DNA from 3 places in the Lactococcus allomyrinae genome. Region 3 is predicted to be linked to each of the others. Evidence: predicted binding sites of a transcription regulator. Region 3 holds the regulator's gene; each other region holds the start of a gene.

Region 1 (11,249 bases), 600 kb from region 3:
ACTTTGTCATCATGCGCAATCGCAACGTTGCACATCATTCTATCCGATTTGCCAAAGAGGCTTGCAAAATGACTGGTACACCTTTTTGGATTGGCAGTAACTTTGGCATTGAAACCATCATCAATAAACTCAACGAAACATTTCCATCAGAAAATTTTGTGTTACCAAAATCCCCAAATAAGTCACTTAAAAAAAATCCAAAAACTCAGAATGAACCTCAAAAAGTTCTTCAAGAAACTGTTAAACGTCAGGAACTACACCCCTATCTAAAAACAAAAAAGAAAAACTTACCGCTAAAAAAAGTATTAGCACAAGTCAAAATTGATGATGATGACATTGATTTTGGTAAATTATTCAAATAAAATTTCTGTCAGTCTGCTGACAGTTCATTCGAACAAAATAAGCATAAAATCAACGACTAAAAACTCTGTCAGCGCACTGACAGAGTTTATTTTTTCTATTTGTACTAGCTAACCTAGCTACACTGTCTTGCACCAATTGGAAAAAACAATGCTTTTCTCATTTCACAGCTTTGAAAGGTTACACGTGGGATCAGATCTCGTACAATAGCGACTTTAGCATCACTTCGCCTTATCGCGATATAAAGCGAATAAACGCTTAGTGTGTCGACAACGTAGTGCAATGGGAGGACTTCTAAAAGTATTTTAGAAATTAAACAGTACTAGATTAATTTTTCTTTGTGTATTTGTTCAAATGACTGATTACCATCGTTGAGTTTATCCCAAATCACGACTTTGTCAGCACTGACGGATCTTTTCACATCAATAATTCGTTGATTAGATGACCCTCGAAATTGTAACATCAAGTTTTTCTTTGACAACTCAAAACGCCCATCAACTAAAATATCTAACAACTCTAGCATTTCAAGTTTATCTTGGGTTTCCACCATCAGTTCTTCCCAAGTATATCCTGTCCAAGACCAAATATCTTTTTCAGGTAACTCCTGCCGAATTCGCCTAAGTAAAGGAATCAAAAAAGTAGTATTGAGAAATGGCTCACCACCAAGCAAGGTCAATCCTTGCACATAAGGTTGCGCCAAGTCTGCCATGATACGTTCTTCAAGTGCTTTTGTATAAGGCGTCCCGTAACGAAACGCCCAAGTCGCTTGATTATAACAGCCTTCACAGTGAAACATACAACCACTCACATAAAGCGAGCAACGTACACCCTCTCCGTCCACAAAATTGAACGGTTTATAGTCAGCAACATAATTTTGAGATAAATCTGCTGCCGTCCACTCCTTTGGTTTAGGATTATTCATGAGATGTTCTCTCCATTTTATTCTATACAAAAGGCAGATTTCATCTGCCAATTCATTTTATTTTTTCTTATATCCTGTCTGCATATCAACCAGATTGCGCAGCGGTTTACCCTCTATATAATTCTGCAAATTCGTCCGCAAAATCTCAATAAAACGATGTCTGCTCTCAGGAATGGTGTAGCCGCCAGATGCGTGTGGCGTAATCAGCAGATTTGGCGTATGCCAAGCGCGATGACCCTTTGGCAATGGCTCTGGGTCAGTCACATCAAGACCTGCAGCGCCTAATTTCCCATTGTCCAACGCATCACAAAGCGCCTCCAAATCCACATTTGTCCCACGCCCGACATTGAGGAAAATTGCGTTCGGCTTCATCAGAGCAAATTTCGCCGCGTCAAACAGCTTGTAAGTTTCTTTTGTTCCAGGGACGCTCGTCGCAATCAAATCTACCTTGGGCAAGATTTTGTCCAGCTCACTTTCTGGATAGACTTCGTCGGCAAATTGGTCATCGCCATAAACTGTGCGTTTGACCGCAATCACGTGCGCACCGAGCGCTTGCACTTTCTGTGCAAAATGCCCACCAATATCGCCCAAACCATGCACCAAAATCGTTGAACCATAAATTGACTGCAAATCGCCAGCATTTTGCCAGATCTCTTGCTCCTGCTGGCTCGCATAAACATTGAACCGCCGCATCAAAACGAGCGCCATCGTCAATAAATGCTCCGAAATCGTCACGCCATAAGTACCAGAAGCATTGGTCAACGCCACACCCGCAGGAAAAGCCGCCCCCTCAGTATAGCCATTAGTGCCTGCTGAGAAAAGCTGAAGCCATTTTAATTTCTTGAACTTCGGCAAAAGCTGTGGCGACGGGATCGCAATCAAAACTTCTGTTTCTGCAAAATCATCCGCCGTCAGGTCTGCCTCAGATTTGAATTGAACTTCATAATCTGTCTGATGAGCAAACAGATTTTCAAGCTTTGCTTTGAATGACTGCGTCAACCATGTGTTCGTTAGGATTAGAGTTTTTATGGGCATATTGGTAATCTCCCTTCTTTGTTTGTAAAATCATCTCGTCATAAAGTAATTGGTCAATCACTAAATCTACTTTGAAAATTTAGCCTAATCTATTTAGATTCCTATTTGCCTTTTTTCGCCTTATCCCACTCAATTTTAAGATAAATACTAATATATCCCATAAGTTCATCAAGTTCTACATAATATTGACTAAAATTCCCTGTTGCTGCTAAAATATCTTTCTCGTTTAGTTTACTTTTCACTTCCTGTAATTTATCAATCACATGAATGAGATATTTATTTTTCCCTTTGTTATCTTTACTATTTTTTAAAATTATTGCCGTATCCGATTCGCCAGGAAAGTTGTCGTCATTATCTGCAAAATATAATTTCAACAGTCTTAAATCAGTTTGATATTTTGTATAAGCAATCGCTCTCCCCTCTTTTTGTAAATATGCAGAACGTAACTCCCTATATGATTTATAAACTGTTGCAGTCTGCCTCCTAACTTCTTGAATCCACTCAATTCTGGCCTTAGCTCTAAGATTTGCATCTATATTCCGCTTGATTCCCCAGACACTCAGACAAGCAGAGAGCAAACTGATTATTGCTGCGATACTCCCCCATTGAAAATTTCCATTGTTATCCCAAAATATGTTTACTGCATGTAAATAGATCATTGCTATTTCTCCACAAAATACTTACTCTTTGCTTCATCAACCGCTTCAGAATCAATCAGGTTTCCATCATTCAACACCCCAACAGAACCGTTCATATGCTTCACGCGCGCAGAGATTTCCTTGTGGCGGCCATGTACCATTGGGCGTGCTTGGGGATTGCCGAGATAGCCACAAGTCCGCTTGACAACGTCACAGGTTTTGGGATCGTCATTGCCGCATTGTGGACATTTGAACCCACGTTCAGTTGGCGCAAAGTCGCCTTCAAAGCCGCAGGCGTAGCAGTGGTCGATAGGCGCATTGGTACCCAGATAGCCGATACGGTCGTAGGCGAAGTCCCAGACGGCTTCAAGCGCTTTTGGATTTTGTTGAATCATCGGATATTCGCAATAGTGGATAAAACCACCATTGGCATAGACGGGATAGTCTTTTTCAAATTCTAATTTTTCAAATGGGGTCGGATTTTTTCGGATGTCGTAGTGGAAAGAGTTGGTATAGTAGTCTTTGTCCGTGATGTCAGGAACACTGCCAAATTTTTCCTTGTCCATACGGCAAAAACGGTCGGTCAGGCTTTCTGACGGTGTGCTATAAACTGAGTAATGGTAACCAGATGCCTTAGACCAAGCTTCGCAGTCTTCATGCATTCGTTTGACAATCTCAATCGTGAAGGCTTTCGCTTCTGGATTAGACTCCCAGGTCGATCCGTAAAAAGTGGTCGCCACTTCATAAAGTCCAATATAGCCAAGGCTGACGGTGGCACGTTCATTTTTGTAGAGTTCATCTACCGCGCCTTCCGCATCAAGTCTGCCCAGCGCACCGTTCATGAAGAGGATTGGTGCATTTTTGGGCTGAGCTTCTTTGGCACGTTCCACACGAAAAGCAAGGGCATCATGCGCGATTTCGATGCGTTCGTTGAAGATTTCCCAGAATTTTGCTTGATCACCTGCAGCTTCAAGTGCAATACGAGGTAGATTGACAGTAACCACACCGAGATTATTACGTCCTGCCGTGACATCATTACCTTCGGCATCTTTCCAACCTTGAAGAAATGAACGGCAACCCATGCTGGCTTTGAATGAGCCTGTCAACTCAACAATCTTGTCATAACTCAAAATATCTGGATACATCCGCTTGGTTGAGCATTCGAGGGCGAGCTGTTTGATATCATAATTGGGTGTACCAACTTCCAGATTTAGCCCACGTTTGAGTGTAAAAATCAGCTTAGGGAAAATTGCCGTGCGGTGTTCTGAGCCAAGACCGCCAATTCGGACTTTGAGAATGGCTTTTTGGATTTCGCGCGCGTACCAATCCGTACCAAGTCCAAAACCAACTGTGACAAATGGCGTTTGACCGTTGCTGGTAAAGAGCGTGTTAATTTCATATTCTAAAGATTGCATGGCATCATAGATGTCTTTTGCCGTTTTTTCTTTGGCATAGGCTTCTCGTTTTTCAGGATTTTCAATCCATTTTTCAGCATCTTTCAGGTGTTTTTCGTAATTTAATTTGGCATAAGGTGCAAGGACTTCATCTGCACGGTCAAAGGAGCAACCACCGTACTGGGAGCTTGCGACATTGGCAATGATTTGACTGGCCTGAGCTGTTGCCGTTTGGATTGATTTTGGTGAATCAACTTGAGCATTACCAAGCTTAAAGCCATTTTCAAACATATTTTTGAAGTCAATTAAGCAGCAATTTGACATGGTAGTAAAAGGTGAATAATCAAGGTCATGATAGTGAATATCGCCTTTTTGATGCGCATTGGCGACGTGTGGTGGCAATAATTTCAGACCAATCGCTTTTGAAACGGCACCTGCGGTCAAGTCACGTTGTGTGTTAAAAACGTTGCTGTCTTTATTGGCATTTTCATTGACAACCGTCTGGTCGCGATTAATGAGTTTTTCGATAGTGAAGTTGATGTCAGTTGCTTTGGTCCGTGCCAAATCACGATTAGCACGATAACTAATGTATTCTTCAGCAAGCTCGGTATTACCTGATTCAATTAATTCTTGCTCAACAATGCTTTGAATCTCATAAATTTTTACATCTTCATGAAAACGACTAAAAATCTCACTGACCACTCTGTCAGTGATTGCTGTCAGTTCTGCGATTTGACTTGACGCTTCAGCGTCATAGCGAAAATCGACAGCGTGGGTGCTGCCGCCAAAGTTGGCAGTACTGCGAGATGACAGGTCAATCGTTCCAACCTTTTCAGCTGCTTTTGTTAGCGCATCAAAAATCTTTTGGCTGTCAAATTTGACAGAACGTCCGTCACGTTTAACAACATTGATTACATTAATTTCGGCATTAGGGCTTACTACTCCAACTTTCATCTACCTATCCTCTTCAAATCTAATTTTCTTTACTCCTTATTCTATCAAATTATCTCACGCGACACAATATCTAGTAGTATATTATGTAAAGCTATACTATATCTTGTGTCATCGTGTTTTTAGGCAATTATTAAAATTTTCTGTGTAAATGTATCTGTTTTGTTCAAAAAATGTTATATTTTAAATTCAAAAAATCTTGTCAGTTCAATGCTTCATTTAGGCGCATTGAACTGACAAGATTTTATTTTTTCATCACTGATTAATACTGGTATTTACGCTTTTTTCATCATTAATCTTTGAACAAATTTGACAATTTCAACAATGATAATGACAGCAAAACTCATGCCAAGTACCATTCCCCATTGGTATAAATCCAAGTGACTGACATGGAAAATGCCATTTAGCCCTGGAATAAGAATAACACAAGCAAGCAGAGCAAAGCTGACAAGGATCGACCAGTTAAAGGTTTTCGACTTGAATGCGCCGACTTTGAAAATCGACTGATGAATGGATTTGACATTAAACGCATGGAAAAGTTGAATCAAGCCAAGTGTCGCAAAGGCCATCGTCAATGCGTCTTGGTGCATCATGGTATGATTGCCTGCGTGTTCGGGAAATGCAAGCGCAAGCCCATAAACTCCGAGTGTCAATGCCGCTTGCAGAAGCCCTTGATAAATTGTGGCAGATAGCACACCACCACTGAAGAATGACGCTTTTTTACCACGTGGTTTTTGCTGCATACTTCCTGGTTCATTTGGCTCGACACCGAGCGCAATCGCCGGGAATGTGTCTGTTACAAGATTTATCCAGAGCAAATGAACAGGAAGCAGCACGTCCCAACCAAACATCGTTGCAAGGAAAATCGTCAGCACTTCCGCTGTGTTGGCAGAAAGCAGATATTGAATCGTCTTTTGGATATTGGCGAAAACTTTTCGTCCTTCTTCGACGGCAACGATAATCGTGGCAAAATTATCATCGGCAAGTACCATGTCTGACGCGCCCTTACTGACTTCTGTCCCCGTGATGCCCATGCCAATGCCGATGTCCGCCGTTTTGAGCGCTGGCGCATCATTGACACCATCGCCCGTCATCGCGACGACTTTACCTTCATTTTGCCAAGCCTTGACGATGCGGACTTTGTGCTCTGGACTGACGCGCGCGTAAACGCTGTACTGGCTGACAGACTTTTGGAAAGTCTTATCGTCCATGTCATTCAGCTCTGCGCCTGTCAGCACATGATCTTCATTGTCATTTTCACTGATGATACCGAGGCGCTTCGCAATGGCTTCGGCGGTGTCCTGATGGTCTCCTGTAATCATGATGGGGCGGATGCCCGCAGCCTTTGCCACACGGACAGCCTCTGCGGCTTCGGCGCGCTCTGGGTCAATCATCCCGACCAGACCAGCGAAAATCAAATCATTTTCCAAGTCCTCGCTTGTCAGCGTTTCTGGCACTTTGTCAATGTATTTAAAGGCCATCATCAGCACGCGCAAGGCTTCATGCGCCATTTCATGATTGACCGTCAATATTTCTTTTCTGTCAGTTGCTGACAAAGAACTGACTTCATCTCTGACCAGTTTTTTATTTGCACGTTTGAGGAGTTGGTCAGGAGCGCCTTTGACAGCAACGAGATATTTTCCGTCATCAAGCTGATGAATCGTGGACATCAACTTTCTGTCACTATCAAAAGGCAATTCTGCCACGCGCGGCGTTTCTGTCAGTTCTGAGCGAATATCAAAATCTTTCGTCCGCCCAAACTTGACTAATGCCGTTTCCGTAGGGTCACCAATCAAACTTCCATCAGCCGAAATCTTCGTGTCATTGGCAAAATTCATCACGCGCAAAGTCATATCATCTACTGACAGCTTTTCGTCAGCGCTGACCAGCTTTCCGTCAGTAAAAATTTTCTCCACGGTCATCTGATTCATCGTCAGCGTCCCCGTCTTATCCGAGGCAATGATTTCCGTTGACCCCAGCGTTTCCACAGCAGGCAACTTTCTGACAATTGCATTTTTCTTTGCCAGCACTTGCGTGCCGAGCGCCAAAACAATCGTAACAATCGCAGGCAAACCCTCTGGAATCGCAGCCACAGCAAGCGCCACTGAGGTCATCAAGCCTTGCACAATTTCGCCACCACGCAGCAAATGAACTGCAAAAGTCACTGCTGCAATTGCTAAAATTGCCCATGTCAGCACTTTTGAAAGCTTGTTTAAGTTGCGCTTCAATGGTGTTTCAGTTTCATCAGCAGATTCAATCATACTTGCGATTTTACCAACCTCAGTAAACATCGCTGTATTAGTCACAAGTCCGCTCCCTCGACCATAAGTCACATTGGCATTTTGATAAGCCATATTCAGCCGGTCACCAATACCACTGTCAGCGCTGACAGAATGTCTGGCATCTTTCTCAACAGGAACAGACTCCCCTGTCAGTGCCGCTTCTTCAATTTTCAGACTTGCTGACTCCAAAAGCCGCATATCCGCGGGCACAACATCGCCAGCTTCGAGCAGCACAATGTCCCCCGGCACGAGTTCCTTGCTGTCAACCTCGACAATATGTCCGTCTCGCTTAACCCTTGCCATGGGCGAACTCATGTCCTTGAGCGCCTCAATCGCGGCCTCAGCTTTGCCCTCCTGATAAACGCCGAAAATCGCATTGATAATGACGACAGCCATAATGATAATCGCATCAGACAGGTCATGCCCACCACTCGTGATGACCGACAAAATCGCCGCAATAATCAAGATGATAATCATCAAATCCTTAAACTGTTCAGCAAATTTAACCAGTAAAGATTTCTTTTTACTCGCATTTAACTCATTTTCACCATATTGGTTGAGACGTTTTTTCGCCTCTTGTTCTGTGAGGCCTTTGTCAGTTGCTGACAGTTCATTAAAGACCTCTGTCAGTGGCAAATGATGAAAAGCTGCTTGTGATTGTACTTTTTTCTCTTGAATTTCAGCCAAGATTCTTCCTCCAAAAAATTAATAAACAGGTGCAAGATAACAAAATAGACCTGTAGCAATCTGCCACAAGTCTTGCAAATTTACCCAGTCAGAATCAAAAAGCAATATAAGCATTTTTGATGACAAGACATGAGCGATTGATAAGACCGGAAATTTCTTTCGGTTCTGTCGATCTTACCAGAGCGTTGAATATAAATACTTGCTCCTGCTACTCCCTTGAGTTCCTCTTAATTATAACAAGATGTTAGCACGATTTGCAAGAAATGATGAAAAATAGGAAAACTCGGAGAGAAACGAAGTTTCTTGGAAAGATTTATCTTTTTTCACTCATTTCTAATCGTACGAACTCAATTATAACAAGATGTGAGCAATACTGTCAAGAAGCGTGGAGAATATAGAAAATAGGGTTCTGCTCACAGAGCAGGTTCCTTTTTGTCTTTTCTCATAGCTCCTGATATTGCGCACTCGATTATAACAAACTCTTAGATAAAATCAAATGATACTTTCAGAAAAAAGCTTTCATAAAAGGCCACACAAATGACATATTTTATTCTAATGTTTTTATAATATTGTTATTGTTTTACACCTTAATCATGTTAGAATAGTATCAGAAATGCTTTCGCATAAAATTCATTAAAATAAAAAATACTTGCATGGGTTGGATACTATCAACTCATGACTTGACTATGTAAAATCAACTCTTAATTGAAAGGACTCATCTATGCCTGCTTCACGTATAAAAGTTAAAAATCCTCATCTTAAAAAGAAACCCAAAAAACCAATTATTCTCTATAAACCTGCTTCAAAAATAGCAGGAGCTGTAATTATCGCTGGTACTTTGACGACGACTCAGGACATCTTAATCCAACATTCTGAGTCTATCGTCCAAGCCGCAACAACTTCAAAAGAAGCGTTCATTGAAAACATAGCAGCATCCGCTAAACCAATTGCAGATGCAAACGGACTTTATCCCTCTGTCATGATTGCTCAAGCCATCTTAGAGAGTAACTGGGGAACAAGTCAACTCGCCAATGCCCCTTATTACAATCTCTTTGGTATCCAAGGAAGTTATCAAGGCAAAAGTGTTGTCTTTAAAACACAAGAATATCTTAATGGAAAATGGGTAACCAAAGATATGCCTTTCCGAGTTTACCCTTCATTCAACGAAAGTTTCCAAGATAATGCCTATGTGCTAAAAACAACAAACTTTGGTAACGGTCCTTATTACATCAAGGCATGGAGAGCTAATGCTTCAACTTACCAACAAGCCACTGCTGCTTTAACAGGAAAATATGCCACTGACCCTAGCTATGGTGCTTCCCTAAATAACATCATCACTCAATATAACCTCACTCGCTTTGATGGTGGAGGAACTTCTAATGGTTCTAACACTACTGGAAATACCACTACACCTACCACAAATACACCAACACAAACCTACACCGTAAAAGCTGGAGATACACTTTGGGGAATTTCACAAAGATATGGCATCAGTGTCACACAAATCCAAAGTCTAAACAAGCTAAAGAGTGATGTTATCTACATTGGACAAAAACTTGTCCTAAGTAGCACCAGTCCAAATAATAACACTAGCTCAAAACCAAGTACCACTACACCCACAACACCAGTAACTCCAGCTAAACCAAGCGGCACGAACACAACAATCAAAGTTAAATCTGGAGATACGCTTTGGGCATTGGCAAATCGCTACAAAACAAGTGTAGCGCAACTTAAAACTTGGAATCGTCTGTCATCTGACACCATCTATATTGGTCAAAACTTAATTGTTGGTAGCAGCTCTACAAGCGCAACGCCTGTCAACAATAAACCTGCGCAAAATACTCCCACAAATCAATCTTCTATTCACAAAGTAGTTAAAGGAGATACACTTTGGGGACTATCTCAAAAATCAGGAAGTCCAATCGCTTCAATCAAGGCTTGGAATCATTTATCTTCTGACACTATACTGATTGGTCAATATTTACGAATCAAATAAAACTGCGATATATCGCAGTTTTTTTCGTCAGTATACTGACAGATTTTCTATCAGTAATTAATCACCTCAATCTGGCAGGACTGCATCGTTTTCAATGCTGCCAAATGACTTTCTCTTGACACTCCTGCACAGCAATCTGCATCCACAATAAGCTTAGTTTCTGGTGCATAAGCCTTAATCAAAAGCGCGTTAGACACCACACAAATATCTGTGCAAACTCCGATTAATTCAACCTCAGTAAAATTTCTATCTCGCACATATTCCGCAAGTGAGGTTGACCCAAAAGTTGATTTCTCAAAAATTTCTTCAAATCCTATTTGTGCTTCTCTGCGAATTTGCCAGCCTTCTGTTTCTTTTAGACAATGAATCACTGGCAGATTTTTTCCTTCTTGTGTCGTTAAATAATCTTCAAAGTGTGTATCCATCGTTGCCACACGGGCTTCTTTTGGATATTGTTTTATCTTATTAATTACTGCTGGCACAATATTCTGCGCCTCTGGTGTCCCCAAACTTCCGTCAATAAAATCATTTTGAAAATCAACAACAACAAGTAATTTCTTCATAACTTACTCCTTTATTCGTATTTATACAATAAACTTGTTACCACCACCCGTTCAGCTTTTTCATCCGTCCTTGCGATAAGCATCTAATACTATTTCACTTCTACAAATTCTTTTTAGAAACAAAAGTTTGCGCAAGCGCAAGGCAGTATATTTGCAGTTCAACTACTAAATGTTAGGTGAACTAGTATAAGCAAAAAAATGAGCTTCAGAACAGATTCAATATTTAACAAAAATCTGTCAGTAAAATTTTACTGACAGATTTTCAATAGATGACCAACACTTTTGTCAGCATACTGACAGACTTTTCTCCGTCAATTTCACACGCGTTGTACTATTTTATACCATATTTCCTTGCGACGATTGGAAAAGCATTACTTTTCTTATCCGTCCCCTTAACGCATTGCGTGAAACGCAAAAGTTG
Region 2 (11,249 bases), 650 kb from region 3:
TCTAAAGGCAAAATATGATAACTTCATGGCGATGAATAGCATGCTCGAAGAAGCTCAGATGATGCTGGAGATGCTACAAGAAGAAGCTGATGAAGAAATGCAAGTCGAGCTTGAAGAACTGACGATAGCATTAGGTCAAAAAATAGAGTCTTATGAGTTAGAAATCATGTTGAATCAACCCTATGACCATATGAATGCTGTACTTGAAATTCACCCAGGGTCTGGTGGAACTGAGTCACAAGACTGGGGTTCAATGTTGATGCGGATGTATACGCGCTGGGGTGAAGCACATGGTTTTAAGGTTGAAATTTTGGACTATCAAGATGGTGATGTCGCTGGTTTGAAGTCTGTAACAATTCGGTTTGTAGGTCGCAATGCATATGGATTTTTACGAGGTGAAAAAGGTGTGCATCGCTTAGTACGTATTTCTCCGTTTGATTCGGCAAATCGTCGCCATACTTCATTTACTTCAGTAGATGTTATGCCAGAATTGGATGATACTATTGAGGTAGAGGTCCGTGATGCAGATATTAAGATGGATACTTTCCGATCTGGTGGAGCTGGTGGACAAAACGTTAACAAGGTCAGCACAGGGGTACGTTTAACTCATATTCCAACAGGTATTGTCGTCCAATCTACAATGGACCGTACGCAGTATGGCAACCGAGATAAAGCAATGGCAATGTTGAAATCGAAATTGTATCAAATGGAAATGGAGAAAAAACAAGCAGAGGTTGATGAACTTCGTGGTGATCAGTCTGAGATTTCTTGGGGAAGTCAAATCCGTTCTTACGTTTTCATGCCTTATCAATTAGTCAAAGATACTCGCACAGGTTATGAAACAGGGCAAATCGCAAATGTTATGGATGGAGATATTGACGGTTTCATCAATGCATACTTGAGATGGAACTTATGAAAGTGAACAATGCTCTGTAAGTGCTGACAGAAATCTGTCAGTAACTTTTTTGTTATCAAAGTAAATTTTAGATAAAAAAAGAGCTACCAAAAGCGTTCTTTATTTGATATAATTAGAACGTCCATAGTGATTAAAATATATTTTTGTTTGTCAGTTGCTGACAGCATCGCAAGATAATCATTTTTCTTACGAGATGGTAACTAATCAATCAAATCTTATACAGGAAAGGTACTATGAGTATTATAAAACTAAGTAATGTTTCCAAGAAATATTCTAATGGGACAACAGCTTTGCGTAATATCTCTCTCGAAATTGAGCCAGGAGAATTTACCTATATTGTTGGACCCTCGGGAGCTGGGAAATCTACATTTATTAAACTTCTCTATCGTGAGTTGAAGATTGACCGAGGTTCTGGAAAAGTTGCGCAATATGATTTAGCAAAATTAAGACGTCGTGATGTACCAATGTTGCGTCGTTCTGTTGGTGTTGTATTCCAAGACTATAAACTTTTGCCTAAGAAAACAGTTTATGAAAATATCGCCTATGCGATGGAAGTTATCGGAAAACGTCCACGTGAAATCAAGAAACGTGTCAATGAAGTGCTTGACCTTGTCGGATTGAAACATAAGATTCGTTCATTTCCCAATGAACTTTCTGGTGGGGAACAACAACGTGTCGCGATTGCAAGGTCAATTGCTAATGCACCAAAAGTATTGATTGCCGATGAACCAACAGGGAACCTAGACCCTGAAAATTCTTGGGAAATCATGAATTTGCTTGAAAAAATTAATCTTCAAGGGACAACCATTTTGATGGCAACTCACAATAGCCAAATCGTTAATACATTGAAACACCGTGTTATTGCGATTGAAAACGGACGTATTGTCCGCGACCAAGAGGAAGGAGTTTACGGCTACGATGATTAGAAATTTCTTCAAGCACCTTGGTGAGTCATTAAAAAACTTAAAGCGTAATGGTTGGATGACCGTTGCAGCGGTATCATCAGTTATGATTACCCTTGTTTTAGTGGGGCTTTTCCTCTCACTGATTATGAACACGACGAAATTAGCTTCAGATATTGAAAATAATGTTCGTGTTGTAGCATATATGAAATTGGATGTTCATGACCAAGAAGCTAAGATTCAGGACCCTAAAGATAAAGGGAAAATGATTGAAAACCCTGCTCATTTAAAGGTTTACAACGCAATCAAAGAAGTACCAAATGTTAAAAAAATTACGTTCTCAAGTAAAGAAGAGCAGTTAAAACAACTTACTGCGACACTCGGTAAAACTTGGAATCTTTTCCAAGGTGATGCCAATCCATTGTATGATGCTTATATTGTTGAAGCAGATAAGCCTGCGCATGTAAAATCCGTGACAGCAGCAATATCGAAGATTTCAGGAATTGAAAAAGCAACCTACGGTGGTGCAAATACAAATCGTATTTTTGACATTGCTGGAGTAGTTCGGACTTGGGGACTTGCAGCTGCTGGACTCTTGCTATTTGTTGCTGTATTCCTGATATCGAATACGATTCGAATTACGATTATGTCGCGTCAAAGAGAAATTCAGATTATGCGTTTAGTGGGAGCTAAAAACGGCTATATTCGCTGGCCTTTCTTCTTAGAAGGAGCTTGGGTTGGATTGCTCGGGTCAATCGTACCAAGTATTTTGATTATCTGGCTTTATAGACTCGCGTTTGTGAGCTTCACACCAAGCCTTAAAACGCAAGATTTATCAATGCTTCCACCATCAACTTTTATTCCACAAATTGTTGGTATTATGGTTGTTATTGGTGTACTCATTGGGTCATTCGGAGCGCTCTTGTCAATGAGACGTTTCCTTAAAATCTAATAAAAATAAAAAACAGAAAGTCAAATGACTTATCTGTTTTTTTTGTGTCTAAAACGCATACTTAAATTATGTTATTTGCCATAATGTTGCAAAATGATTTCAAAAGAAGTATAATAAACTTGTAAAATACTGTTTTGTAAAATAGTAAAAATAGATATTTGTATAGAGTTGTAGAATAAAAAGTGTAGTGAAAGTTAATCATAATATGCTAAATAAATCAAAAAAAGATCTATTAAATATGGAATTGATTGAAGATAGATACTTTGAGGAAGGAAACTGGGGTTTGAAAATTCGACAAACTTTGGCTGTTCTTTTTTCATGGATAATATTGATTTATCCGATCTTGGTTGCAATAAATTCCTCTACTTCTAAGCCTTTTTGGGATTTTATTTTTCATTGGAGTTTTGCGGAAGGACGTGTATTTGAACACATTGTATTTTCCGTACTGCTCAAAGGTGGGCTTGGAGTTATTCTTATTAGTACAATGTTTCTTATTCATAATAATTATATGGAAGAGCACGTCTTTGCTAAGAAGAAATTATATAACGAGTTTCAGGCTGAAAATCGTACAAAAGTGTTGAATGAGATTTATACAGCACGCTTTGGGAAACAAGAATTTCGTGAAAGCATACAATATTACATCGTTGCACCAGAACAAAATCTCCCAAACCATTTGATAGAGGAGGAATTTAAGAAAAAAGGATGCTGATTTAATTTGTCAAATATATTTGGATTACTATCTTCAGTATTATTTTACTATCCAATGATTGGAGCTATTGCATGGACTGTTGGCGGTATTTTTTATCGCTTTTTTTACAAAGGAAGGCTCAAAACTTTCCAGAGAGTTGCGCCTGAAGATGAGCCAATGATTACGATTATGATTCCAGCACATAATGAAGAATTGGTCATTGAAGATACTATTGAATATCTATTTACGGAATTAGATTATCATAATTTTGAGGTTTTAGTTTGTGATGATGGTTCTACAGATTTGACACCAAATATATTGCAAAGATTGATGCTCAAATATCCCAGACTTCGTGTTGTCCGAATTACTGCAAATAAGGGAAAGGCACACGCTTTTAATATTGGTGTTTCATTTGCGAAAGGGGAATTCATTTTAAGCAATGATGCGGATATTATGCCGGAACGTGATGCACTTTGGCGGTATATGAATTATTTTGTTGGAGATAAGTTTCAAAATACTGGGGCGGTTACAGTCAATATGACGGTTCAAAATCGCTCTCTTTTAGTTGAAAAATCACAAACGGTAGAGTTTTCAAGTATTGCTGGAATTATCAAACGGACACAGATGGGGGTTTTAGGAGCAATTTATGCTTACAGTGGAGCAAATACCATGTATCGTAAGAAAGCTTTGTTTGATGTAGGGATTTTTAGGCAGGATAGAGCGACTGAAGATATCTCCATTGCTTGGGATCAACAATTTCATGGGTGGCAGGCAGTTTACACTCCGGATATTATTGCTTATATGAATGTTCCGAATACTTTTGATGCACTGTATAAACAGCGTAAAAGATGGGCTAAGGGTGGAACAGAGTCGTGGTTTACTAATTTTGGACGTATTTTTAAACATCCGTTGCATTATTTGCCTAAGGTTATCCTTCTTATTGATCAGACTCTGAGTATTGTCTGGGCATTTTACTATGTTATAGGGACGATTATTATGCTAGTACAATTTATTATTGATGTTTTAACAAATAATTATTTGGATTTGAATATTCATTTGGAACGATTTTTTATTTTTTACTCTTATGTTAGTCTTGTTGGTTTTTTTCAACTTTTTTCTTCACTTGCTTTGGAAAGCCATGAATCTAAGATGAAATATATTATTTTTTCTCCACTTTACTTGTTATGGTATTGGATTGTTGGACCTATTACAGTTATTACTAGCTTTAAAGCAGCGATTCAAGGAGTAGTTAAGGGTGAAGCGTCAGGAACATGGGTAAGCCCTGAGCGAACAAAAATGAAAAAAGATTAAAGAAGATGATAATATAAAAAACTTACTCTAGGGTAAGTTTTTTATATTATGAGGATTTTTTAGATATTGTAATCATCGTCAGACATGGCTTCGACTTCACCAAGGAGATAAGAATTACCGACTTGTGAGAAGAAATCATGGTTTGATGAAGAAGTTGAAATGCCATTCATTACTACTGGGTTGACATCTGCTGCAGTATCTGGAAATAATGGGTCTTGACCAAGATTCATCAGAGCCTTGTTTGCATTATAGCGAACAAAAGTTAAAACTTCATCAGTCCATCCAATCTTGTCGTAAAGAAGAGCAGAGTATTTTTCTTCATTTTCATAGAGTTGATAGAGGAGTTCGTACATCCACTCACGAAACTCACTTTGTTCTGCTTCTGAAAGTTCGTTAAAGCCGAGTTGGAACTTATAACCGATATAAGTTCCATGAACACTCTCGTCACGAATAATCAATTTGATAATTTCCGCTGAATTTATCATTTTGTTGTTACCTAAATAGCGTAATGGTGTATAGAAACCGGAGTAGAAGAGGCAAGTTTCGAGAAATACAGAGGCTACTTTCTTTTGGAGAGGAGTACCATTTTCGTAAATACCATTGATGATTTTGGCCTTTTTTTGCATATAAACATTTGTATCAACCCAATCGAACAGTTCTGTGATTTCTTTTTTTGTGTTTAAAGTTGAAAAAATAGTTGAGTAGGATTTTGCATGGACAGACTCCATAAATTGGATATTATTGAAACAAGCAATTTCCTGCGGTGTACGTGAGTCATGCTTGAGGACTTCGGCACCGTCTACAGACTGTAAAGTGTCTAGCAAAGTAAGTCCAGCAAAAGCTTTTGCAAATGTATCGCGTTCAATCTGAGGAAGTTTGCGCCAGTCATCTAAGTCGTTGGAAACAGGAACGCGCGTGTCCAACCAAAATTGGCTTGTCAGTTTTTCCCAAGTATATTTGTCAATAGAATCCTCAATGGAATTCCAGTCAATTGCACTGTAATAGGTAGGTACAGTAAGATTTTCAGTTTCAGACATAATGAAAATGTAAGTCCGACTTTTATGAAGTTCAAAATATATTGAAGTGATTATTTTATCTGTGGATATTAGCACATACTTGCTAAGTTAAAATGATATTTTGAAGTCCATAGTATAACCTAATGTCTAACGTTTTAGGTTACTCTTTTTCATAGGATTTTGTTTAATTGATTATAAAGATATAGCAATCACAATCACAATTACAATTAATAAAAATCAATAAGATTTTATTAGGAGAACTTGTATAAATCCTTTGAGTAGAGATGACGAACTTAGTTCCTTTCTTTTTTTTTACTGACAGAAATCTATCAGTAATTTTTATTGTCGCTTAATTTGTAAATGAGTTTCAGGGATAAGTTTTAAATGTTAATTCTGTCAGTAAAAGATTTAAGTTCTGTCAGTAAATATTTACTGACAGAACTCATTTATATGACACAACTTTCACATTGGTTTGCTCCGACTTCCTCTTCATCATCTGTGAAGGTACGAATGTAATAGATTGTTTTTATTCCCTTTTTGTAAGCATAATTTCGCAAAATACTAAGATCTCTAGTGGTCATTTTGCTTGTTGTAGATTTCCATTCATAGAGTCCTTCTGGCAATGTTGAACGCATAAAGAGTGTCAGTGACAATCCTTGGTCAACGTGTTCAGTTGCGGCAGCATAAACATCAATGACAGCACGCATATCAGTATCATAAGCAGACTTATAAAAAGGAATCGTATCCGTTGAAAGCCCAGCGGCTGGATAATAAATCTTACCGACTTTCTTTTCTTGGCGTTCTTCGATTCGATTGACAATTGGATGAATAGAAGAAGAACAGTCATTGATGTAAGAAATTGAGCCATTTGGAGCTACTGCCATACGGTAAGAATTGTATAATCCAGAAGTCATGACAGCCTCTTTTAACGCTGACCAATCTTCAAGTGAAGGAACTTTGATACCATAAAACAATGCCTGAACTTTATCACTAACCACACCAAAGAAATCATGGTTCAGATACTTATCAAAATAGCTTCCGTCAGCATAAGCCGATTTTTCAAAAGTTTTGAAAGAAGTGCCTTTTTCAACGGCAAGTTTATTTGAAGCAAGCAGTGTGTAGTAATTAATCAACATGAAATAGACACTCGTAAATTCAACAGCCTCTTTACTGTCATAATGAATATGCTGATTAGCAAGGAAACTATGCAATCCCATTGCTCCAAGTCCAATCGCGTGCATCTCATCGTTACCTTTACGAACAGTAGGAACAGTATCCAAATTTGTTGTTTCAGAAATATAGGTCAAAGCACGAACCATCGCCTCGACAGAAGTTCCAAACTCTTTACCTGAAATCATCATATTGATAATATTAGTAGAGCCTAAATTACAGGCAACATCTGTTCCCACGACTTTGTAGGTTTGATCATCATTTAAAACTGAGGCAGTTTGCACTTGGAGAATTTCAGAACAAAGATTTGACATTGAAATCACACCATCAACAGGGTTAGCCCGATTAACAGTGTCAACATTGACGATATAAGGGTAGCCAGATTCTTGTTGAAGTTTAGAAAGTTCTTGTTCAAGCTCACGAGCACTTATCGGTGTTTTACGAATTTCTGGATTTGCAACCATGTTGTTATATTCCGCAGTGATGTCAACCTCAGCGAAAGGCTTACCATAATATTTTTCGACAAAATAAGGCTCGAAAAGATACATTGTTTCACCTTTTTTGACTAATTCATAAAATTTATCAGGAACAGTTACACCTAGAGATAGCGTTTTTACACGGATTTTTTCGTCAGCATTCTCTTTTTTTGTTGAAAGAAATTCCATAATATCTGGGTGGAAGATAGAGAGATAAACAACTCCCGCACCTTGACGTTGTCCCAATTGGTTAGCATATGAGAAAGAATCTTCAAAAAGTTTCATGACAGGCACAACACCTGCTGCAACACCATCGTATCCTTTGATTGGAGCACCAGCAGCACGTAGATTTGTCAAATTAAGACCAACACCACCACCATTTTTAGAAAGTTGTAAGGCGGAATTAATCGTTCGTCCGATAGAGTTCATATCATCTGTTAATTGCAATAAGAAGCAAGAAACAAATTCTCCGCGGCGTTTGCGACCAGCATTAAGAAATGTAGGTGTAGCTGGTTGATATCTCCGGTTAATCATTGAAAAAGCGAGATTTCGTGCTAAACTTTCATCACCAGCTCCCATGTAAAGGGCATTCATCAATACACGGTCTTCAAAGTCTTCAAGATAAAGAGAACCATCATTGTTTTTCATAGCATATTGATTATAGAATTTATATGCTGCCATGAACGAATCAAAACGGAAACCAAAATCAGTCAATTCTTTTCGAAGTGTCGTAATAAATGTTGAATCATATTTTGATAAAAAATCAGATTCTAGATATTCTTCTTGGACAAGCCAGTTGAGCTTATCCGTGTAAGTTTCGGCAGTAAAGCGATTAGGCTCAACGTTTTCTTTGAAGAAAGCAGCAATCGCTTCTTTATCTTTGGCTAATGGAATCGCACCATTAACAGGAATATTGATTTCATTATTGAGTTTGAAATAAGTAACATCTTTGAGATTTTTAAGAGACATATTACTCCTTTTAATACACTAGTTTCACTTTAAAATCCAATCGAATTTTATTAGTGGTAACTGCAATTGACGTATCATGACGCCATTTTTGCGCCATGAAGTTAGAACGCAACATAAATCCGTTGTGGGTTTTTACAACGGGTTAACTATAGAAATGGGACATTTACTAAACTAACTTTTAAAATGGTATATTTTATTGGTTAGCCCAAGGCGACTGCGAAGCATTCCCAATGGGTATGGAGTTGCGTAGCAACAAATTAACCGCTGTATCAGGAAGCGCTTTCCTTTAAAGTAAAAAACAAACTCGTTGAATTATAAAATTAATTACATAATAAAAGGCTTGTAAGTTTTAAATAAAAATTAAAGGAGCTTCACAGATGTGAAGCAGAAGAATAAAGTTAATCAAAAGGGCTTTTTGTAAGTGACACTTGCTCCTTGATCAAGCTTTTTAGCTAATTTTTCGACCATTTCAACATCAGAGGGTGTTCCGTTGAACTCAAAATCATATAAAATAGGAATTTGGTACTTAGCGGAAATTTCCTTTGCAGTAAAAATATAAATTCCAGCAAAATTACGATTGCCTGTACCGATGATTCCACGACAGAATTTATAGTTATCATTGTAGGCCATAAAATCAAATACTGGATCCATGACTTCAATTGATTTTGATACAGTTGGTGATTCTTCGGCATAACTTGGTGTGATAAGAATAAAATCTTCATTCATTTCTAAGTCACTATCTGCCAATATTTCTTCGTGAGGTAAGCCTGTTTTGTTCACGAAGCGGCGGGTTTGACCCGTCAAGCTGAAGTAAACAAGTTTCATATTAAGCCAACTTTGCTAATTCTGATGGACGAAATCCTGAGAAAGCTAACTCACCTTTAGTGATAACAGGTGCGGCACGAAAACCCATTTCAATAACCTTTTCTACAAATTCAGGCTGTTCATCGATATTGATTTCGTTGAAAGAAACATTGTGTTCTCCAAGCCATTTTTTGACCATTTTGCATTGCATGCAGTTATTTTTTGAATATACTGTAACCATTATAGTCCCCCATTTATGTGAGTAAAAGTTATTTTACTTTTCTCGTTATTTTTATAGTCTTATTTTAGCGTAAAAAAAATATCTAGTCAAATGATTACTACTAGATATTGTGTTGAATTATGTAAAAAATATTAGATGGACACAAGATATAGTCCTATTTTTTTATTTGTTTAGATAAGTTAAAACCAAAGGGGACAAGGGATTCTGTATGATTTTTAATTCGTTTTATATTAGATTTATGTCGAACAATAATTATTATTGCGAGGACAAAAATTATTATTGAAAATAATAAATCATAATTTGGCAGAATAAAATTAATACTAGGAAAAATGAGGATACCAATAATTGCTGCAATTGCTGCTGCAATGCTTGATAGACTAATCATACTGAATAAGAAGAGAACAATAAGAAAAACAAGGAGGAGATAGAGAAGAAATAGCGGGCTAAACCCGAGAACAACACCCCCAGAAGTTGCAACAGCCTTTCCTCCTTTGAAGTGGTCAAAGATAGAAAAAGTATGTCCTAACACAGCGATAAGTCCAAAAATTAGAGGAGATATGCCGTGAACATGAAAGAATAGTGGCAATAAAGTGGCTAAAGTACCTTTGAGTAAATCGAACATAAAGACTGCAATTCCAGCTTTAATGCCTAAAATCCGAAAAGTATTAGTTGTTCCTGTATTTCCAGAACCGTAGTCGTGGAGATTTTTTTTAAAGAAAATCTTTCCGACCCATAGACCAGCAGGAATAGCTCCCAAAAGATAACTGACAATGAGAAGAATAAAAATAAGCATAAGTTCTCCGAAGTTTATTTCGTTTAAAATGTATGATTGATTTCAAATCAGATACTAACTCTTTTAACTGTATAATTATATCATATTTTTGGTAAAGAATAATGACAATGCTGCTATCAAGAGTGGAGCTTTTACTGCGATTTTATGTATTTCATATTGCAACTTTGTGTAATTCAATTTTTAGAGTTCTCTATATTGTTTGATAAAATGGATCGTTTATTGAATAAGTTCGATATAGTATAAAATGAAGAGACATTTATTAATTGATAACGGGGTTTTGACAAAGCTTTCTGAACAAGGTACAATAATCAAGGTAAATATTTTTCTGAACTTATAAATATATTAGCTTTTGAAGAACGGTACACGAAGTGTGTGTCATGTTGCTGATATTGCACTAAAAGTTTGGTTAACGACATAGGATTTATAAAAGTGACAGAAAAATAAAATGACTTTTGAAAGTCAATAAAATCAACAAAAATATTGATAAAAAATTGTGATAAGGATAAGAGGAAAGAATGGCTGTAGATATTAATCATTATGGTGATGATGCAATTCAAGTTTTAGAAGGACTTGATGCGGTAAGGAAAAGACCTGGGATGTATATTGGATCGACTGATGGTACAGGACTGCATCATATGGTTTGGGAAATTGTAGATAATGCAGTCGATGAGGCACTTTCAGGATTTGGTAATAAAATTTCTGTTATCATTAACAAAGATGGTTCGATGACTGTTGAGGATGAAGGACGTGGAATGCCAGTCGGGATGCACGCTATGGGAATACCTACAGTTGAAGTTATTTTTACAATTCTTCATGCGGGAGGCAAGTTTGGGCAAGGAGGCTATAAGACCTCTGGTGGTTTGCACGGAGTTGGATCTAGTGTGGTTAATGCCCTGTCCAGCTGGCTTGAAGTGGAGATTACACGTGATGGCGTAGTCTATCGTCAACGCTTTGAAAATGGAGGTCATCCAGCTACAACATTGGAAAAAGTAGGTAAGGCTCCAAAGTCGA
Region 3 (11,249 bases):
AAGTTAGAAGTGAAAAATGTAGGTAAATCTTCCTGCATCCGATGTTGTAAAACAACCTGCAAAATGCTATCACGCACCCAAGCGTTGTTTTGTTCCGCTCCAATGTCATCAAGGACCAATACTTGACTTTGCTTGATTTCATTCACCCAAACCTTAGCCGTATCAAAGTCTAAATCTGATATAAATGTTGGGTAATGAAGCAAAGTGGTCGAAATTCCTTTTTTTGCCAATTCATTTGCCATTGCTGCCATCATGAAAGATTTCCCCACTCCAAAATCTCCGTAAAGATAGAGGCCTTTTTGCTCAGGAAAATTCGCAATAAAATCCACCAAAGCTTGATAAGGCTCAATCCGTCCTACATCATCAAGTGCAATATCTTCTAAAGTAACCTGTTTTAAATCTTTTGGTAAACCTATAATTTTCACTCGACGGAGTAATGTTTGCGCAGCTTGCTGTGCGGCAAGCTCTGATGTGGTTTGATAAGATACGTCAGCATATCCATGATTCATGATCAAGACTGGTTCATAACCATCTGCTGCCCGCTTCTCACCTTTTTCAAATTTTTCACGTTCACGCACAAACTCATAAAATTTTGAATAGGAGCGTTGAATCTCATCTGACGTCATTTGATGGGTAGCAATAAAAGACTGAACATCTTTATTTTTCATGACTTCAGCCACAAGTTTTTCAAAATTTCCACGTAAATCTTTGCGTTTATTTAAAATTTCACCAATAGATTCCATTATTGCTGCTCTCCTTTCAGTTTTTGGAGTGAAGCAAGTCGAATTTTCTCAAGCCTTGCAAGTTCTTCTTCACTTGTCTTATTTTCATAGCTCGGATTTGACCACTTTGGTGCTTCTTTTACAATTTTTGTTTGTTTTTTTGTAAAGTTTTGTTTTTCTTGTGCTTTTATTTGAGCTGATTCATTACGTTCTAAGATACGCTTCACTGCCATTTCTGCGGTGAATACTTTATTTCTCATCCAATCATTTGCCAATGTATTCACGAAATTTGAAGACAGAGACGCATTTTTTTGTTGAACTAAAATATAATGAATGAGTACATTTTGGACTTCAGATGGTAGATTTTGTTTAGTGAGATTATTTAAAATCTTTCGTTCATCTCCACTTACAAAACCGCCAGCTTGGCTCTTAATCTGCTGAATAAATTCGACTGGCTCATGTGATTTACTACTCACGATAAGTTCAGCAAATGCTTTGGGGAAGCTTGATAATGCCACCTGTGGCTCAGAACTTGCTGACAGACTTCTTGTCAGTGCTGACAGGTTCAAACTCTTGTCTGCATTAGCCGTACTTTCAGCTTTTTTAAAGAGTTCGTACCAGTTTAGATCAAATTTTTCGGCGAGAGAATAAATGCTCAGACGTTCCGAATTTTCATTTGAGAATGTCAAGCCTTGACGATCCATCAAACTCTTAAAAGCTCCCATATCAAAGCTGTCAGTGCTTACAGCTGATTTTGGTTCGTTGTCAAAATCAACTTTATAAACTTCATGAAATTTTTTGGAAATATTTTGACCTTTGACTTCGATTTTTTTTGAAAGACCAATCACTCTATTTTCACCAATTCGTGAAATCAAAAGTTGCTTGTAAAAATCATCAGACAAAAATTCATCGTAAGTCAATGGACTCCTTACATCAAAATAAATCATCGTGTGGTCATCAAAAACCTTGACTAAACCAAGCCCAGAAAGTTTGTCCAAACTCTCCAAAAATGGATTTAATCCAATGTTCAGATATTCCAAAAAATGAGAAATACGTCCTGTTGAAAAAGTCGCCAGCAGTTGATACAAAGCAAAAGCATTAGAGCCAACAATCGGCAAATAGAGCAACGTAAAAGTCTCAGCATCGAAGCTGATTTTTCCACGATTCACAATGGTAAACGAATCTCCTGCTCTCATATTTCCCTCTTTTCGTAATTATTGTTCACGGCTTCTTTTGCTTTAATACTATTTGACTTTCATGCAAACCACATCTTGCGCTTACCATTTCGCCTTGCCAGCTCTGCTGGCTTAGAGCGAATGGATAGCGTAACATAGCGAAGATGGCGCAATGCGTCAAAGTTGCAGATAAGAAAAGCATCACTTTTATCAATCATTGTTAAATGAACTAGTATAACTCGCTCAAAAGAGCTGACGAACAAACTCAATTTTACTGACAAGTATCAAAAAGTTACTGAGAGCACGTCAGCATACTGACAGACTCAATTTTTCTTCGTAATGTTTTGCAAAAGCGCCTCAAGTTCGCTCACATCCTTGAAAGAACGATAAACACTGGCAAACCGAATATAAGTAATATCATCCAGTTTTGAGAGTTCCTCCATTACAAATTCTCCAATTGTGTCAGATTTCACTTCATTACTATCAAGCTGTCGAATCTTACGTTCAACATTTGCCACGATGCTTTCAATATCTTCACTTGAAACAGGACGTTTGTAAGCCGATCGTACCAAACCACGCACAATTTTTTCACGATTGAACGGTTCACGCTTATCATCTTTTTTAATCACCAAAAGAGGCATTTCTTCAATACGTTCAAATGTCGTAAAACGAAAACCACAATTTTCACAAACTCGACGACGACGAATAGCATCTTCAGCCTGTCTTGAATCTACAACTTTTGACTCATCAGAGGAGCATTTAGGACATCTCATCTCATCACCTTCCTTTTCCTATTTCACTTCAAACAATTAATTTATGGTTGTTATTATCACTAGAGGTTAAATCCGACGGAATTTAAACCTCCCGCTGAATAAATCTTGACTTCTTTGTTTGAAACTTACAACGAACTACTGACAGGATTTTTGCTTCTGTCAGTACGCTGACAGGATTTATCGGCCATCAGTGCTTCTTAAATTTTGCTTCCAATCGATAAATCACCTGACCCTTATTTGAAAATTTTTCTTCATACTCTGTCATTACATTAAGCGGAGCAAATGCTTCATCTTTATGTAAATCAAGCCACACTTTTTTTAGCTCCATCCCATAATTGGTCAATGAAACTAGCGAATACTCAAACAAACCACGGTTATCCGTCTTAAAATGAATTTCGCCCTCTGACCGTAAAATCTGTTCATAAGTAGCCAAAAATGCTTGATAAGTCAAACGTCGTTTTTCATGACGAGCCTTTGGCCAAGGATCAGAGAAATTCAAATAGACCTGATCAATCTCACCATCAGCAAAATATTCAGTCAAAGCGGCACCATCAACTAACATCATCTGCACATTTGGCAAGGCCGCTTCAAGTGCTTTGTCCAAAGCATAAGACAAAACGGACAACTGCATATCAATTGCAATATAATTAATTTCTGGATGGAGTGCTGCCATTCCCGTCGCAAATGCCCCTTTGCCACAACCTACTTCAATATGAATAGGATGATTGTTTCCAAAACGTTCTGCCCAACGCCCCTTAAATTCTGCTGGATTTTCGACCACAATATGTGCGTTTTCGGCAAGCATTTCTGTTGCCCCTTTACGATTTCTTACGCGCATTGCTACCTCATTTTACTTCTAATACTCTTATATTTACTCTTTGTGTTGAAATTCATTACTAAAACTAATGTGTTATAAAAACCAACAACAGATTGACGTACTAACTAACTTCAAAGCGAAAAAATCGTCATGCCACACGCTACTTCGTATGCCTTTCTCCGAATACTCTACGTTCGTTTCACACCACAGGCATCACTCTAAGCTACTAAAAACACGCTAATGCAGTTACCAATTAGTCATTTCGCCTTGCGACTTTCGTCATTTACGGCGAATGGCAACCTGTAGTATACATCCTCTCGGGATTTAAAGTGGAAACTAATATACATCAAATCAATTGCCACAAGCCAAAAAATAGGAAGGAGACCCTAGCCTATTTTTACTAAAATAATTCACAAAAATTTCGAAGGCCTAAAATTTCTTGGTTTACTTCTTTCATTTTTCCTCTGACGAGATATTCAGAAATTTGACGAAGAAAGGATAATTTCCCATACCAAGCGACCTTATCCATCAAGTCTGCCCGTGGTCTAACACCTGAGCTCATCAACCATAAACTCCAGTCTTCGTGCTGAATATAATGCGACAATACATGCGCCATATCCACCATCGAATCAGACAGAAAAACCGTGTCCCAATCAACAAGATATATCTTTCCAGAAGCATCATCAACAAGCCAGTTTTTATGATTCACATCACCATGAACCACAACAACCTCATCATTTTGAAGCTCTGGAATTTCCTGATACATTTCCTCAATGATACTTGATAAAAAGCGATTTGTCTGCAAAGCTTTTGTTTGTTTTACACAATTTTCCAATAGTTGTTTCGGCGGAATAACTTGACTTCCCAGTTTTTTATATGATTCCACAAGCTTTTTAGAATCACGTAAATGTGCCAAAATGTGATTAATCTGGCGGTCACTCATATCTTCCGGACTTAAAGTATGCCCATCAATCCAGGGTTGAGCAGATAACGTATCTCCCTCGGCCGTACGTTTCGTCCATAAGACCTTAGGCGTGATTCCTTCAAGATAAATGCTTGGTAAAAAAGGACTACCATTTTTTTTAATAAAAATGCGCTCTTTATCAATTTTACCAGAAAATGCATTCCCAGAACCACCTTTGACTGGTGTCATATCCCAATTTGCAGTCATCACCGTTATCTCCTCCTTCCAACTTAAATCTTTTGTAAATCCTGAGTTAATACATCATAGCAACTCAAGTTCCACAATGTTGTAGCACCAAATAGTACCACGATATATCTAATAATATAGAGCTAATTTGATTTCATCACCATTCTACAACGCCAAGAAGCTCTTATTAATCTCCAAATTAAGCGTTTGGATAGTGAATCAAGATAGTTTGTGTCAAAATATCAGCATATTGGTACGATTCTGTTGTTTTAGGTCCACGTGCTGGAATATTTTCAATCACAAAGTGAGTAGCATAGGCTTCAATAAGATTGACTTTATGACGATTTTCACGCTTACGACCAAATTGCGAAGTGATTTCAATCGTTTGTCCAAGATGAGCTTTCACATTATTGCGAATATCAACGATTTTTCCAACTTCTTGATTTTGATTATCCATTTCATTTCCTTTCGTAGCTTTGTAATACAAAGCTTAGAGAGATACAACCTGTTTCTTTTGACTACAAGTTTCTCCGAATAAGACGTAAAAGTCGGATTTCTCCGATTCTTCTACCTCCTTGATTTTACATTTCATGCTAAGACAATTTTAGACAATTACTAGTATTATAACACGAAACAGGCCTAAAAATCTAGTCACTATATCGGCTATCAATACTGGCAAATTTATTATGCTCTTTGATAAACAAAAGCTCGACTGTTCCCCGACTTCCCGAGCGGTTTTTCTCAATAATCACCTCAACTTTATTATCTTGAGGTAATTCCTCTCCGTCATCGTCCTCGTCATTTCCCCTATCATAATAATCATCACGATATAAGAAAGCAACGATATCCGCATCTTGCTCAATTGAACCTGATTCACGAATATCTGATAAGACAGGTCTTTTATCCTGACGTTGCTCAACTCCACGAGAAAGCTGCGATAAGGCAATAACAGGAACCTTTAGCTCTTTTGCTAAAATCTTCAGTTGACGAGAAATTTCTGAAACCTCTTGTTGACGATTTTCACGGCCAGTCCCTGAGATTAACTGTAAATAGTCAATCACAATTAAACCAAGATTTTGCGTTTCTTGAGCTAATTTACGCGACCTAGCACGAATTTCAGAAATTTTAATCCCTGGGGTGTCATCAATATAGATACTCGCACGTGACAATGTCCCTGTTGCCATAAAGTAATCATTCCACTCTTGATCATTGAGCTGACCAGTTCTCAAGCTATGAGAATCAATAGAACCTTCCGCAGCAATCATCCGACTGACCAAACTTTCAGCACCCATTTCCAATGAGAAAATCGCAACGGTCTTATCCTGTTTTGTTCCAATATTTTGTGCGATATTAAGTGCAAATGCAGTTTTCCCAACCGCAGGTCTAGCAGCAAGAATAATCAATTCTTCTTCGTGCAGTCCTGTTGTCATATTATCTAAAGCAGGATAGCCCGTAGCAATCCCAGTAATATTTGATTTTTGTTGCGCCCGCTGCTCAAGGTCATCCATATGGATAGAAAGAACATCTGCTATCTTTTTAAATCCATTGGTATTTCTGCCTTGTTGGACATCAATTAGACTTTTCTCTGCCTGTGCTAGGACATCATCCGCAGGCAATTCTTGCTCATAAGCTTTTTCTACAGACTCTGTTAACTTATTAATGAGCTGGCGAAGCAAAGATTTTTCCGCAACAATTTTTGCATAATATGCTGCATTAGCTGCTGTTGGAGTCGCTGTTGCAAGCTCAGCAATATAAGCAACTCCCCCAATACTTTCAAGCTCTCCCTGATTCTCAAGTTGAGATCGAATCGTCAAAACATCAATTGCTTCTCTACCATCTGATAATTTTTCCATTGCTCTAAAAATAACTTTATGAGCCGTTTTATAAAAATCATCAGCGGTTAAAAACTCTTTAATTTCAACTAATCTATCACTATCCAAAAAAACAGCCCCAAGAACGGCCTGTTCAGCCGCTAAATCTTGAGGAGGAGCCTTTATGAGACCAATTTCAGGCATTTTAGGCCTCACTCACTCGGACTTTAACTATTGCAGTCACATCCCGATGAAGCTTGACAGGTATATCTTTCGTACCTAAAGCTTGAATTTTGTTTTCAAGTTGAATTTTACGTTTATCAAGTTTAACTTGATACTGGATATTCAATGCTTTGGCAATATCTGACTTATCAACTGCACCAAAAGTGTGACCAGTTTGACCAACTTTCATCCCAATTTCAACGATTGTATCTTCTTTTTCAAGAATTGTTTTAAGTGCTTTTGCTTCAGCTAGAAGTTGTGCTTCCTCTTTTTCTTTTGCTTTAGCTTGACCTTTAACTTCTGAAAGAGCAGCCGCAGTCGCTGGTTTTGCGAGGTTCTTTTTAATTAGGAAATTTTGAGCATAACCTGTCGGTACTTCTTTAACTTCACCTTTTTTTCCTTGACCTTTGACATCTGCTAAAAATACTATCTTCATTTTTCATTCTCTCTTTCTTTTAACAATTCAATCAAATCTTTTTTTACTTCTTCTATGTTTTTTTCATAAATCTGAGTTGCCGCATTGTTGAAATGACCACCGCCACCCATTTTTTCCATGAGTGTTTGCACGTTGAAACCATTGCGCGAACGCGCTGAAATTGAAATAAAACCGTTAATATGCTGTGTAACAGCAAAAGATGCCGTTATACCAGCCATTTCCAACATGGTGTCTGCTGCTTTTGCTGTAGTAATATTATCGTATTTCTGATGCTCAATCCCTAAACCAAGAGCAATATGGGGTAAGATAACTTTTGAATTAAGGACAATTTCATTTACTTTTTTATACTTCTCAAAGTCTGTTGCCATAATCATCTTAATCAAGTCATTATCTGCTCCGCGCGAGCGAAGATAAGCAGCAGCCTCAAATGTACGTTCTGTTGTTGCTTTAGTAAAGTTTTTAGTATCCATCTCAATTCCAGCAAGGACGATACTCGCTTCAATCGTGGACATTTTCCTGCGATTATTATCGTGAAATTGTAAAATTTCAACGGTCAACTCACTCGCTGAACTTGCCGACGATTCTATATATGAAAGCAAAGCCTGTTCTGGAAAATCATCGTCACGCCTGTGATGGTCAATGACTACTACTTTTTCAAAAGAATTGTAGAAATCAAAATTTAAAGTCTGTCCTGTCTTTGAATGATCCACCATAATAAGCAAAGAGTTAGTTTTTTTCAAGTTTTTTGCTGTTTCTAAACGAATAATATGAGTAAAGCCATCCGAAGATTCATTCATTTTATCAATCGCACGCCCAACATCGGGTAATAATTGCTCTGGGTCATAAACAACAAAAGCTTCTTTCCCACACATATTGGCGAAAGCCTTCATCGCAACTCCCGCACCAAGTGCATCCATGTCTGTATATTTATGCCCGACAATAAATACATCATCTGACTCAGCAATAATTGTACGTAAAGCTGTTGAAATTGCACGCGCACGAGTTCTGCTTTTTTGTGTCCTACTTTCAGAATTTCCACCGAAATAAACGGGTCTAGCTTGCTCTGTATTCTCGCGGAGTACAACTTGGTCTCCTCCGCGCACTTGGGCAAGTTCGAGGTTATTCATCGCTACTTTACCAATCGCTGGAAAATCGTTCCAACCGTAAGAAACACCAATTGAAAGTGTCAATGGAATATTTTTTTCTGCTGATGATTTTCTAAAATCATTGAGTACTGAAAATTTGTCATTAATAATTTTTTCTAAAATACGATAATCACAGAAAAAGTAATGTCGACTGCTGTTGATTCTACGGATATAAATTCCATATTTTCCTGCAAAACTTTCCAAAAAAGTCGAGATAAAATTATTGATTGCTGTGCGTTCACTATCTGTAATCAAATCCGTAGCATCATCATAGTTATCTACAGAAATCGACCCGATAACTGCTCTACTGTCATTAAATTCAGACTTGAAGGCTACTTCTTTTGTTGCATCAATAAGATAAATTAAACTTTTTTCTGAGTCTAATTCGGCCACATATTTTTGGCTGCCAATATTGATGTATTGGTCATCATTAACATTTTTTAAAATAAGTTTAATATCATCACGATTGATAATCTTGTCATTGCCCTTGAAAACCATATCTACAAAAGGATTGAACCACTCAGGTTCTAAACTTTGATTATTAAATCGGATCACTCCAATCGGCATATTGTCCAATGTTGCATTGAGAGAATTCTCGGCTTCGTCATTAATTTTTCTAATAAAATCTTGACGTCGTAACTGATAATTTCTTGTTTGCGACAATAATATCAAAGTAATGACAACATTCAAAATAAGTAAATAAATCAATCCTGAACGGCGAGTATCAGAAAAAATCAGGACGAGTGATTCAATGACCTGAACAAGAATCATGATGATAACAATGGTTAGTGGCGAGAATCGACGGACAAAATTCATAGTATCACTCCTATAGTTTTCTATTTTAACATAGGACGGAGAAAACTTAAAGGATTCGCAGGCTTTTAAAGGAATTTTTTAACGATTAAAGGCTGTCAGTGCACTAATCGTTTCGCCTCAAGCAAAATCAGCCTTGAAATCAATAGATGAAATTTCTGTCAGCATACTGACAGAATCCTCACATATTATCACACAAATCTATAAGTTAGTAGCTATATGTTTACGTCCTCCACTCTTTTTTTACAGACTTGTCAGTAACTTTTGAGCTTCTGTTAGTGTGTCAACAAATCGATCAGCACGTGCTTGGTTCATTCCAAAACGATAGTCTTTAACCGCCCAAACTGTTGCCCCTGCTGCTTTTCCCGCTTGAATTCCTTTTTCTGAATCCTCTATAATTAAACTCTCGTGAGCATTTACTTCCAGTTTTGTCATTGCTGACAGATAAATTTCTGGGTTCGGTTTAGATTCTTTAAAATCATTCCCTGACAATATGACATCAAAATAAGGTCGCAAATGGTGGATATCCAATGCTAGATCAATATCTAACATTGCAGAGCTTGAAGCTAAAGCTATCTTAACCTGTTGAGTTTGAAGATAACTCAGAATTTGCGTAACATCTGGAAAAAGAAGCTCTTTATAAGGCATAGGCGTATTCTTTTTATACAGGTCATATTCAACTTGAAGCTGTCTCGCCTCATTTTCATCATAAGAATCTCTCAAAATCCGTGGCCAAATGTCTTTCATATTTCCGCCAATAAAATCACTAGGTGTCAAATGGTCAATCGAAATATGATGACTTCCAAAAAAATCTGCGCGACGTTGCAAATAATAGCGCTCAGTATCAACCAAAACACCATCCATATCAAAAATAACTGCTTTAAATTTCATACATTAATTATACCAAGATGTGAGCGTGATTGCCAAGAAATGATGAAAAATAGGAAATTTCAAGGTTCTTTGCGTAGCAAAGGTCCTGGAATTTCTCTTTTTTACTCATTTCTAATCATGTGAACTCAATTATACCAAGATATGAGTACGATTTGCAAGAACTGATAAAAAATAGGAAGTCAAGATTTAAGGTAAAATAAAAATCTGTACCTTTGCACGACATCGCTCATTTTTATAAAGCTTGAAAATCCAAGGGCAAAAAACTCCGGCTGCTGTTCTCCCAACCTTATTATATTCTTCAAAAAATCATCTATTTCCTTATCATTTGAGCGTTGAAAATTATCTGAAAATTGGTTATAATAAGTCAAATTGTAAATTTATACAAAAATGGTTAAGATTGAAGGAAATATAAATGAAAGTTGCAAAGTTTGGAGGTTCTTCACTCGCCTCCGCTGTCCAGATTAAAAGAGTCTTTGATATCGTCAATAGTGATGACAGACGAAAGTTTATCGTTGTTTCTGCACCTGGAAAACGTTCTGGTGCTGATACGAAAGTTACCGATGCACTCATTGCTTATCATAAAGCCTGCAAAGCACAAGACGAACGAGGAATTAAAATTTACCAAGACTGGATTGTCGCTCGCTATCTAGAAATTTATAACGAACTCAACATGGATAGTCATATTATCGAGGATATTAAAGACAACATCCAACAACTCGCCTCCTTACCAATTGATAATCCTTATACCTATGATACTTTTTTAGCCGCTGGTGAAAATAACAATGCAAAATTGATTGCTGATTATTTCTCTTCTGCTGGCCTTAAAAGCCGTTATGTCCACCCAGCAGATGCAGGTATCCTAGTTTCTTCTGACCCTGGAAATGCACGGCTTATTCAAAGTTCTTACGAGCGCATCAAATATCTCAATGACTTAGAAGAAACGCTGATCATTCCTGGTTTCTTTGGCGTGACTGCCAAAGGAGAAGTCTGTACTTTTTCTCGTGGTGGTTCTGATATTACCGGTTCCATCATTGCCGCAGGAGTTAAAGCTGAACTTTACGAAAATTTTACCGATGTCAATGGAATCTTTGCTGCCCATCCTGGCATTGTCAAAAACCCCGTACCAATTGCTGAGCTCACTTATCGAGAAATGCGTGAGCTTGCTTACTCTGGTTTCTCAGTTTTACATGATGAAGCTCTTGTTCCCGCCTATCGTGCCCATGTTCCACTAGTGATTAAAAATACTAATAATCCTGAACATCCTGGCACAAAGATTGTTGTGCAACGGGAAACA

Evidence for each region. The regulator NrdR, encoded in region 3, represses ribonucleotide reductase genes. The targets are predictions, from matches to a motif close to ACACNATATATNGTGT.
Region 1: the regulator NrdR is predicted to act here: its motif matches at 5,397-5,412, upstream of nrdD (anaerobic ribonucleoside-triphosphate reductase).
Region 2: the regulator NrdR is predicted to act here: its motif matches at 9,543-9,558, upstream of D7I46_RS04680 (redoxin NrdH).

What each region holds. Positions count from the first base shown of each region.
Region 1 covers NZ_CP032627.1:2,421,778-2,433,026, reverse strand. The annotation lists gene D7I46_RS11560 (DUF2325 domain-containing protein) at 1-362, shown strand, start outside; gene nrdG (anaerobic ribonucleoside-triphosphate reductase activating protein) at 683-1,282, opposite strand; gene D7I46_RS11550 (D-2-hydroxyacid dehydrogenase) at 1,340-2,317, opposite strand; gene D7I46_RS11545 (hypothetical protein) at 2,419-2,976, opposite strand; gene nrdD (anaerobic ribonucleoside-triphosphate reductase) at 2,979-5,303, opposite strand; gene D7I46_RS11535 (cation-translocating P-type ATPase) at 5,576-8,260, opposite strand; gene D7I46_RS11530 (LysM peptidoglycan-binding domain-containing protein) at 8,991-10,265, shown strand; gene D7I46_RS11525 (cysteine hydrolase family protein) at 10,316-10,828, opposite strand.
Region 2 covers NZ_CP032627.1:977,973-989,221, reverse strand. The annotation lists gene prfB (peptide chain release factor 2) at 1-916, shown strand, start outside; gene ftsE (cell division ATP-binding protein FtsE) at 1,150-1,842, shown strand; gene ftsX (permease-like cell division protein FtsX) at 1,835-2,770, shown strand; gene D7I46_RS04705 (hypothetical protein) at 2,958-3,479, shown strand; gene D7I46_RS04700 (glycosyltransferase family 2 protein) at 3,534-4,769, shown strand; gene nrdF (class 1b ribonucleoside-diphosphate reductase subunit beta) at 4,829-5,806, opposite strand; gene nrdE (class 1b ribonucleoside-diphosphate reductase subunit alpha) at 6,232-8,400, opposite strand; gene nrdI (class Ib ribonucleoside-diphosphate reductase assembly flavoprotein NrdI) at 8,803-9,225, opposite strand; gene D7I46_RS04680 (redoxin NrdH) at 9,227-9,445, opposite strand; gene plsY (glycerol-3-phosphate 1-O-acyltransferase PlsY) at 9,600-10,238, opposite strand; gene parE (DNA topoisomerase IV subunit B) at 10,754-11,249, shown strand, end outside.
Region 3 covers NZ_CP032627.1:329,538-340,786, reverse strand. The annotation lists gene dnaI (primosomal protein DnaI) at 1-743, opposite strand, end outside; gene D7I46_RS01760 (DnaD domain protein) at 743-1,918, opposite strand; gene nrdR (transcriptional regulator NrdR) at 2,221-2,670, opposite strand; gene trmB (tRNA (guanosine(46)-N7)-methyltransferase TrmB) at 2,858-3,508, opposite strand; gene D7I46_RS01745 (phosphotransferase family protein) at 3,888-4,661, opposite strand; gene D7I46_RS01740 (Veg family protein) at 4,837-5,094, opposite strand; gene dnaB (replicative DNA helicase) at 5,285-6,652, opposite strand; gene rplI (50S ribosomal protein L9) at 6,654-7,106, opposite strand; gene D7I46_RS01725 (DHH family phosphoesterase) at 7,103-9,067, opposite strand; gene D7I46_RS01720 (HAD family hydrolase) at 9,308-9,955, opposite strand; gene D7I46_RS01715 (aspartate kinase) at 10,368-11,249, shown strand, end outside.